One region of the Arthrobacter sp. KN11-1C genome, then DNA from elsewhere that is predicted to be linked to it. Evidence: predicted binding sites of a transcription regulator. Region 1 holds the regulator's gene; each other region holds the start of a gene.
What was found. Region 1 encodes LexA, which represses DNA repair genes until DNA is damaged. Its sites were predicted from a motif close to TCGAACANNTGTTCGA; they were not measured.
Positions count from the first base shown of each region.

Region 2: ACSBOX_RS04445 (DUF6504 family protein) is a predicted target of LexA. The motif match lies at 1,410-1,425, and genes of this name have one in related genera.
Region 3: ACSBOX_RS12285 (LexA family protein) is a predicted target of LexA. The motif match lies at 2,042-2,057, and genes of this name have one in related genera.

Region 1 is NZ_CP197467.1:2,907,265-2,910,538, reverse strand. It holds gene ACSBOX_RS13605 (ATP-dependent DNA helicase) at 1-1,446, shown strand, start outside; gene lexA (transcriptional repressor LexA) at 1,588-2,337, opposite strand; gene ACSBOX_RS13595 (LysM peptidoglycan-binding domain-containing protein) at 2,705-3,064, shown strand; gene ACSBOX_RS13590 (histidinol-phosphate transaminase) at 3,157-3,274, shown strand, end outside.
Region 2 is NZ_CP197467.1:943,446-946,719, forward strand. It holds gene ACSBOX_RS04440 (DNA polymerase III subunit alpha) at 1-1,081, opposite strand, end outside; gene ACSBOX_RS04445 (DUF6504 family protein) at 1,090-1,377, opposite strand; gene ACSBOX_RS04450 (hypothetical protein) at 1,748-2,065, shown strand; gene ACSBOX_RS04455 (PGN_0703 family putative restriction endonuclease) at 2,074-3,069, shown strand; gene ACSBOX_RS04460 (DUF2357 domain-containing protein) at 3,063-3,274, opposite strand, start outside.
Region 3 is NZ_CP197467.1:2,620,782-2,624,055, reverse strand. It holds gene ACSBOX_RS12295 (ArdC-like ssDNA-binding domain-containing protein) at 1-1,145, shown strand, start outside; gene ACSBOX_RS12290 (single-stranded DNA-binding protein) at 1,201-1,713, shown strand; gene ACSBOX_RS12285 (LexA family protein) at 2,095-2,502, shown strand; gene ACSBOX_RS12280 (hypothetical protein) at 2,641-3,274, opposite strand, start outside.

The DNA.
Region 1 (3,274 bases):
TCCGTGACCTCCATGGAGTGCCTCGGCGCGCAGAAGTGCCCGATGGCTGAGGAGTGCTTCAGCGAACTCGCGCGCCACCGGGCCGCGGAGTCCGACGTCGTAGTCACCAACCACGCGATGCTCGCCGTCAGCGCCTTCGAAGGCCTGGCCGTGCTGCCCGAATACGACGTCGTGGTGGTGGACGAGGCCCATGAGCTCCAGGACCGGGTGACCGGAGCCGTGTCCGGCCAGCTGTCGGTGGCGATGATCCATGCCGCGGCCTCGAGCGCCCGCAAACATACAGCCATCACCGTGGACGCGCTGAACGCTGCCGCCGACCGCCTGGAACTCGCGATCATCGGTGCGCCGTCCGGCCTCCTGCCCAACGGGCTCAATGACGAACAGCTTGATTGCGTGGACCAGCTCCGGGAAGCGTGCCGTGCGGCGCTTTCCGATTCGAAGGGGGATTCGTCCAACGCGGTCGACGGCGGACGCCAGCTAGCGCGCTCACGGCTCATGCTGATCCTCGAGTTGTGCGAACGGCTGCTCTCCGCCCGGGAAAACCGGGAAGTCGTGTGGCTGTCCCGGAACAGCACCTTCGATCCGCAGCAGGGCTACACGGCGCCCGACGAGGATTCGCCGGCGCTCATCAACATCGCGCCGCTCAGCGTTGCCGGACGCCTCCGGGAAGGTCTCTTCGCAGGCCATACCGTGGTACTGACCTCTGCCACCTTGGCCATTGGCTCTGCCTTCGAGGCCACTGCCGGCGGCCTTGGCCTGACTGGCCAAGGCGCCCCGAGCTGGACCGGCGTGGACGTCGGCTCGCCCTTCGACTATCCGAAGCAGGGCATGTTGTACGTCGCCAAGCACTTGCCCAAGCCGGGGCGCGGCACCTCGCCCGAGGCGCTCGACGAACTTGAAGAGCTCATCAAAGCGTCCCACGGCGGAGCCTTGTGCCTGTTTTCGTCCCGACGTGCAGCGGAGGACGCCGCGGAAGCGATGCGATCGCGCCTGGACGTGGACATCCTGTGCCAAGGCGAATCGACCATGGCCGCGTTGGTCAGGCAGTTTGCCGAAGAAGAGGACACGTGCCTGTTCGGCACCATGTCCCTTTGGCAGGGCGTCGACGTTCCTGGCGGTTCCTGCCGGCTGGTAGTCATCGACCGGATCCCGTTCCCTCGTCCGGACGATCCCCTGATGACGGCACGGTCCCGCGCGGTGGCCCAGTCCGGGGGCAACGGTTTCATGGCGGTGTCCGCAACGCACGCGGCCATCCGGCTGGCCCAAGGAGCCGGCCGCCTCATCCGTTCAACGGGGGACAAGGGCGTGGTGGCTGTACTGGATTCACGGCTTTCGACGGAACGCTACGGCAACTTCCTCCGGGCAGCGTTGCCGCCCTTCTGGCCCACGACGGACCGTTCAGTGGTACGCGGTGCGCTCGAGCGGCTCTACGCCGAGTCGGCCTGAGGGGACCGCATCTGCACGTGGCGGAGTGAGGCCGGCGAATCCGGCGTTTGTTTCCGATCCCGGAGCCTGTTGGCCCGGAGCTGAAAACAAGCCCCAGTCCCGGGAGCGGGTCCTCGGCTACCTCGTTTTGAAGTGCGCGTCCTAGAGTGAGCGCAGCACCGAGACGACCTTGCCCATGATGGTGGCATGGTCGCCCAGGATGGGTTCGTACTGCGTGTTCTGGGGGAGCAGCCATGTGTGGCCGTCGCGCTGACGGAAGGTCTTGACGGTGGCTTCGTCGTCCAGGAGCGCGGCCACGATGTCGCCGTTGAGCGCGTCGTTTTGACGCCGCACCACCACCCAGTCGCCATCGCAGATAGCGGCGTCGATCATGGAATCACCGGCGACCTTCAGCATGAAGAGCTCGCCATGGCCTACCAGCTGGCGGGGCAGCGGCAGGACGTCTTCAACGGTCTGGTCGGCCAGGATGGGTCCACCGGCAGCAATGCGCCCCACGAGGGGAACCATGGCCGTGTCGCTGGCACTCGCGAGCTCCGTGACGGCCAGGCCGCCCGCGCTGCGGAGTTTCGCCGGAGCTTCGACGCCGGGAATGACCGAACCGCCGTCCAAGGTCAATGGCATGAGGACTTCCATCGCCCGCGGGCGCTTGGGATCGCGACGCAGATAGCCGAGCTTCTCAAGTTGTGACAACTGGTGCGTGACACTGGACAGGCTGGCCAAGCCAACGGTGTCACCGATTTCGCGCATCGACGGCGGATAGCCATGATCGTTCACTGAACGCTGGATGGTCTCCAGGATTTTCTTCTGGCGGACGGTCAGGCTCTTGGGGGCCTTCTGCGGCTGCTGGCTCCGCGCTGAGGCCGACCCGCTGCCAGTGGCTTTCGCTGCCATGTTCGCCAACGCCCTTCCGTTCCGCCCGTCCGCCGCTGGGGCGCTTGCCGGGACTGTCGGCCTGAAATGTCAGACCCTCCTGTTGCACTGATTCAGTGCTCGTTCCTTCACTCAAACGTAGGGCAGGCACAGGCGTTTATCAAACATTTGTTCTAGCGAGTCTCGACATCGTTCGTTGATAAGTGCTAAAAATGTCATAGCAAGGTTCGAATATGTGTTCTATAAAAGTGCCGCGGGATCCGGGTGTTCGTTCGAATCGTTCGAAGACATGGACGATCAACCGCCTCGCAAGCACTGACTGAAGGCAAGAATTGGCAGCCGCACCCAGAGATTCCGGAATGCGGCATTGTTCAGAAGGGCTCAGCTCATGTCCGCAATCACCATCACCCACACGCCAGGCCGCAGTGCGGCACCGGGCCGGCTTCGCCTGACTCGCCGGGGGCGCATGATCTTCTTCGGCCTCCCGGCAATGCTCGCGGTTGCAGCGCTGCTCAGCCTGGCCGGATTCCTGAATTCACCGGCCAAGGCTGCTGATTCCGCCGCCGAGCTGCAGCCCACGTCCAGCACGAGCGTCACGGTCCAAACGGGCGAATCCTTGTGGGGGATTGCGGGGAAGGCAGCGCCTTCCCGGGATCCCCGCGATGTCGTTGCGGAGATTATCCAGCTGAACAACCTCCAGGACGGGCGCATCGTACCTGGCCAGCAGTTGTTCATTCCTGCCACCTGAGGGCACTTTCGTCCGGGGCTGCGGCCCGCCTGAGCGGGGCGCAGGGCCGTCACAGTTTCAGGGCATCCGCCGCGGCACCTTAAACTGTCATGGTGAGTGAGCAGCTTGAGCGACTTGACCGCCTTCCCCTCCGGACCAACCTCCGCGGCCTGACCCCGTACGGCGCGCCGCAGCTTGATGTCCCGATTTTGCTCAACGTCAACGAGAATA
Region 2 (3,274 bases), 2.0 Mb from region 1:
TGAGCCGGGCGACCTCGGCCACGGTCAGGAAGTAAGACGCGAACCCGAGATCGGCGATCGTGTCCATCTCCAGCCGCAGCCGCGACTCCACCACCTCCAAAGCAGCGTGATCAGCGCCCGTGTAGAGGGTGTTGACCCCGGCCCGGGCGCGTTCCCACAGCACGGTGAGGGGGTCGCCGGTGATGCCGATGATGGAGGCTTCGGGCATGACCGGGACGCCCCAGCCGGCATCACTGACGGGGTCGATCCGGCACCGGTCCGCCAGAGCCTCGGTTTCGGACAGGAGGGCTTTGGCGGCTGCGGCGCCGGCCTGGCCGATCGCGGCGATCTCAAAGGCGAGGGCCTGCATCATTGGTCCGGGTTTGAGCCAGGCCTGGGCCGTGGGCTGGACCCCGGTTTCGTCCAGGCGCCGCAGCGCCCGTGCGGCATCCAGGATGTCCGCGGTGATCGCCTCGTCCGGGAGAACGTAGCGGACCGCGTTGCTCAGCACCGCCTTCACCTGGGCCCTGCCGGCGAGTCGGAGCATCCTTGTCGCGTGGGTGTGGCTGGACGGCAGCCCCGGCGCGGACAGGTGGGAGACGACCTCGACCCGCAACGCCTCCCTGGGCAGGACGGCGAGCCACTGGTCGACCAGGGCCATGCCGTCGCCGCGGGTCCCGACCTTGAGTCCGACGTCGGAGAGCGGCCCCAGAAGCACGGTCCCGACCGGGCCGGCATCGGTGAGGAGGTGCGCGGCGATCTCGGCCCGGGTCACGGCGACGGTCTTGCGGGCGTGGGCTGCCGAGACCAGCCGGCACAGGGCAGCGTAGCCGGCTCCCTGGTTGTGTCCGTGGGCCAGGACCACGACCCGCCCACCCACGCTCCCGGTGTCGTCGAGGACGGCGAGCTCCACGCCGAGGATCGGATCGATTCCGGCCGCGACGCAGGCACCGATGTGCTTGGGGATCCCGTAGAGGCCGTCACGGTCGGTCACGGCCAGGGCGTCCGCTCCGCCGGCCTTCGCCGCTGCCGCCAGGGTGTCCGGCCAGTCCACCCCGTAATGGGCGGAAAACGCCGATGCGGCGTGCAAATGAGTGAACATCGAGACTTCTAGCCCAGGATGCGGGCCAGCACCCAATCAGCATCGTCACGGACCAGCTCGAACACCCGCTCGGCCGAACGGCCGCGCCCGGCCGCGGTGATCCGCCAGGTCTCCGTCTCCAGCACCTGCGGGCCGATGCCCTTCTGAATGCGGGACTGCTCGACCCACCAAGGGCGCCTGGTGTAGAACCGCAGAGGTGTCTCGGTGCTCCGGTACTGCTGGTCCCGCCACGCAAACCCAAAGGGCCTGCCGTCCGGAGTCGTTCGCACTACCACAGGCTCATCAATCTCGAGCATTAGAACACACTTTCTAGTCAATAATCTCTTAATAGAATATGTATTCGATGCTAAGCGTCACCACCGACACTTGACTCGGGCCCGTCCGCCCATTCGACGTTGTTCGGATATATGGACTGTCCGGCCTGCCTTGGCCCTCGGATGGTCCGTGCCGAACGGCATGGGATAGCCCGACGCCTATAACTGCCGCGGCCCAAAGAGACGTTGCGGCGTCTGCGCTGACACGACTCCTACCGCCAGATTCGGAGATGACCAAGTGGCCGAAGATGCGGAGCGGACGGGTGGCTCAGGAACTCGGCAACAGTACAGATCCGGGCGAACCGCAAGTGGATGGCCGTCTGGTCGTGCTGCAAGAGTATGCTTGTGGATCGTGAACGATGCGGACTTTACCCTCTTTGACCTCGATATCCCTGACTCTTCAGCACCGGTGGAGAAGTACATAAGCGCCGATCAGATTCAGAGACTTCAGGCCGCCTTCAAGGAAGCCGGACTGACCAGCACTGAGGGACAGAAGGAGCTCGTTCGCACGTGTGTGGTCAGGCCGGTTGAATCCCTCTTCGACCTGCGGCCGAGTGACCTTCGGCCAATTTTTAATCGTATTTCCGAGCGCGCCTGGGAAAAGCCGAAGTCCATCGGTGGTAGCGCTTGGGACAACCGTGACGAAGAGACTTGGATAGACAAGCTCTAGCAGTACTGATGGGTTCTGAGACGGCCATTGCGGGAAAGGCCGCCGTCGCCACTTCTCTCCAGCGAATCGGCCCTCAGCTGAAGGGTGAATCCGGATTGGCCCAGCGGCTGCGATTTCATCAGTCTTGGTATCGTCTTGAGATTTTGGGTCAAGACGCATTCGGAGAAACGCCGCGGCCGCGCGAACGGCCGCTCGGCAGCATATTAACCGTCGATGCCGGCGCGCGCGGGATGAATTTCACTTCATCGGCGGCTCAAAAACTCTATGCCAGCCGAAGGCTAGATGGGTGGGGTCTTGATCCAATCCGCTGCACTCGATACCTAGTTTCGAGTCAAGCGTTGATGCTGAACGTGATGGGGCCCCTGGTTCAGGATTTCGCGTGGCTCACCCGAACACTTGGACGAGTGACTGGGCGATCTAAAGACTTCTTGGGCGTGAATGCTGTGAAGATCGAGTTTGCCCCAGCCAAGCGTTCGGAGTTCCTTGGAGATATGACTCGTGTTGATGCGTTCATTGTCGCCGAGACGCGAAGCGGGGCAGAAGGGATCGTGCTTGAGTTCAAGTACGCCGACAGGTTCAACAGCCGCCGTCTCGTCCTGTCCGGAAATCCAGCCTACGAGTCGCTAGACGAGGCCACAGGCCTATGGAAGAAGTGCGCCGCGGCGCTAGCAGATTCTGCCGTCAACCAACTCGTTCGTTGCCACGCTCTGGGAGCAGCAGTGATGTTCAATCTTCACGCGAGCATGCGCACGACGCTGTTGGCCATACATCACGATTACGACTCGGCCGCCATGATGAACGTCGAGAAGTATCGCAGTCACGTTTCCGAACCGGAGCGGGTTCGAGGACTCACCATTTCAGGATTTCTCGCTGCCATGGCAGCGGAAGCTTCGTCTGAAGTCGAGGTCGCGGAGGTGGACCGTCTCAGAATTAGGTATGTGGACTTGGCTGGTAGCGCTCGGTCTTGGCAGATGTTCCGGGGGGCGGCGTCACAGAGTCACTGACCGGCCGTTATTTGTCGCAGGTGCTCGAGACCGCTAAATGGTGGGCCCGGCTCAGCGAGTTTTTCTTGCGGTAAAGCCAACAGAGCGCGCAGCCAACCTTCCAAATGACTCTTGTTTCCTGGCAGAAACGGGATCGCCCCAATGCCTAGGGCATCAAGAGCCATGGCAAGTCCTGAGTCGGCGAATGCCTCACTGTCGTCCCTGT
Region 3 (3,274 bases), 290 kb from region 1:
ATTCTGAGGCGCACGATCCCGCGCCCGCCCTGGTGGCATTGGGCCAGTCGCGGATGACACCGGAGGAACGCATCTCCGTCCTGACGGATGGCCTCCACACGATCCTGGAACAAGCCGTTGAATCACCTTCCCACTGGCAGGTACTGCTGGACGCTTCGGCCACCCTTTGGCGATACTCCGGCGGGAACGTGGCCCTCCTCATGATGCAGATGGCCCAGCGCGGTACCGAAGAGCCCACACTCGTCGCGGGGTACAGGGAATGGGAACGCCACGGCCGAGCTGTGCTAAAGGGTGAGCATGCCCTGTGGGTGATTGCGCCGCGCACAGCACGCATGCAGGAATTCACGCTTCCGGATGGGACCAGGCAGCGGATACGCGTCGGAGAGAAGGCTCCCCGTGGCGCCGTCGACGATGGAAAGAAGACGGTCATCACCGGGTGGCGCGGACAGGCAGTCTTTGATGTCTCGCAAACCCAAGGGACTCCGCTGCTCGTGCCGCGAGACGGCACCGGGCCTGGCGTCGACGCCTCACAGCTTTTCGGATTGTTGACGGAGGTCGCTCACCGGCACGGTTTCGAAGTCCACGTCGACGCCGCCCAATACGGACTCACCAGCGGCTACACGGATTTCGCCAAGCACCGCGTCCAAGTGGGAGCGTGGCTGAGCACCGAGGAGCGCACCGCGGTACTCGCCCACGAGCTTGGGCATGTACTGCTGCATGGCCCGGACGACGCCGTCGGGCGGCTTTACGGCAGCAGTGCAGACCACCGCGGGCTTGCCGAAGTCGAGGCCGAGTCTGTCGCCTACACCGTGCTGCGGGCCCACGGGATCGACCGCGGACCACAATCGGCCTCCTACCTTGCCGGATGGGCAGACGCTGTCATCGAGACGGAAGGTGGTGTTTTGGCGGAGGGGGCGGATCACCGCAAACTTCCTGCCTCCCGGGTTGATATTGCGAAGTCCGTCCTCGGGCGAGTGACGGCAGCATCGAAGGGGATCCTCGAAGTCACTCATCCACCTGGCTTCGGGGGCAAGGTTCCCTCCGTCGACGCCGATCCTCGGCTCAACCAGACGGTGTCCTACGTCGGCGTGGGACGGCCCGCCGCGTCGATAGACGGGCCCACAATCGCGGGCCCTGGAGTCTGACTCAAACTATCTGTCCGGCGGGAGAGTCCTGCTGGGACTGGAAAGGAAAAGAACAATGAGCACCAAAATCCCGATCAGCATCGCCGGCAACCTCGTCGCCAACCCAGAGCTCACCTACGGCGAGTCCGGAGTGGCCCACGCCAAGCTGCGCGTCGCTGTAAACCAGCGAATCCAGGGAACGGACGGGACCTGGCAGGACGGCGAACCCGTCTTCCACAACGTCTCGGCCTTCCGGGCTCTAGCTGAGAATGCATCGAACTCACTGAAAAAGGGCGATCCGGTTACTGTGGCGGGCGAGCTCGAATTCCGCTCCTACGAGAAGGACGGTGAGAAGCGAGAAGCCCGCCGCATAGTCGCCGACACGATTGGGCCGGATCTGCGCTTCGGTACCGCCGTCTACCAGCGATCGGCGCATGCTGCCGTTGCTGCGCCGGATGCTGGCATTGGGTCCGGTCTAGAGGCGGCGGCTTCAGCGGAGGCCTCCTCGCCCGTGTACAACATTGCGACTAAGAGCCCGGTGGTGGTGCCCCCTTTTGGGGCGGCGCAGGGGAGTGAGATGAGTTACTAGTCGGGCGGCACCGAGAGTGCGGGGCGGGTGTCTGCACTCGTTGATCCGCCGTGGCCCAGGACGATCTCGCGGATGGCTTCGGCGGCGGTGCTTGGGCTCGAAGACATTCCTCCCGATGCTTTCGAGGATGTCGAAGCACGATTGCACGGCCCGGTCTCCGATTGGGGCCCGCCTACCCGGGCGCGCTACGGTATCGGGCCAGTTATCAGCCTCGGTGCCATCGAATCTCCAAAACAGGAACGTGGAGGGCGCGCCCAGGTCCACATCCCGCATTAGATGCAACAGGGTTGATTCGCGTCAATGTCCGGGCCTGGGGCTACCATTTGAATAGAACATATATTCGAATAAAGGTGTGTCATGTCTCTTGCCCTAGACCCTCGCATGATAAAAGCGGGGGCCGAGCCCGGGCACATCCCGGTGGCTCCGGTGGCGGTCCCTGCGGGCTACCCTTCGCCGAGCCAGGACTACTTTTCCTCGGAGCTCGACCTGAACGAGCACCTGATCAAGGACAAGACCAGCACCTTCGTCGTCCGCGTGGCCGGAGACTCCATGGAACCGGCAGGCATCAGCGACGGTGACGAGATCATCGTCAACAGGGCACTCGCTCCAAAGGACGGCTCAGTGGTGGTCGCGATCCTCGACGACGAACTCACCATCAAACGCCTCCGGATCACCCGGGCCGGCATCGTCCTGCAGTCGGACAACCCGGAATACCCGCCGATCCGCGTCCCTGAACTCTCCGATCTTCGGATCTGGGGAGTCGTCACATGGTGCCTCCACCATGTCTAATAAGCGGAATTGCATCTAATTCACCGTGCTCAGCTTTCATGCAGTCCGATCCTTCGGATGTCCTGTGCTCCTGAAGCTGTCGTAAAGTGGCAAACGTCACGGGGCGGCGCTGCCAATGAGGGTGCGCAGGACTGGGCCTTATAGGCCGAGGGCGCGTAGTTGAAAGTCGTTGGGAACCGAGAAGCTTACGAGGTGGAGCCGGTTCTCGCTTTTGATGGAGACTGCGGCGTGTGCCGTTCCGTCGGCGAGGAGGGCAAAGTCGAGGATGTCGCCGGGCTTTGGCTTCGGCCGTGGACCTCTGTCATTGAAGAGCATGGTGAAGATGCGGTCATTCCCCGTGGTGTCCTGGGCTTCTAGGTACAGGGTTGTGCCGCTCTTGGACTGGGTCCGGCCCCGGACCGTGGCGATTATGTTGTGCCATCGCGTCTCCTGAGAGAACAGTCGCTTTGTGCTGCGATAGGAAAATGCCCAAAACAGGAGGAACAGGCCCAGCATCACGGCCATGATGGGGGCGATGATGGCTATGCCCTTCCATGCGTTCTCCCGGGGATACCCGTACCCGAGGACGGCGATGTCACCTGGGTTGTCGGGGTTGAGCGCGATCTGGACCTGCGTGCCGGGTTGGAGGGATGCCTTGCAGGCTTGGCCGGATTCGACGGTGGCGTGCCGCTGTTGACCGCCCAAGGTGTAGGCGACGCCGAGTGTGCAGTAGTCGTGGTTCTTGTCAGTGTGGGGCTGCTGGCTGGTCACGGCGGCGCCTGTTCGGACGGAC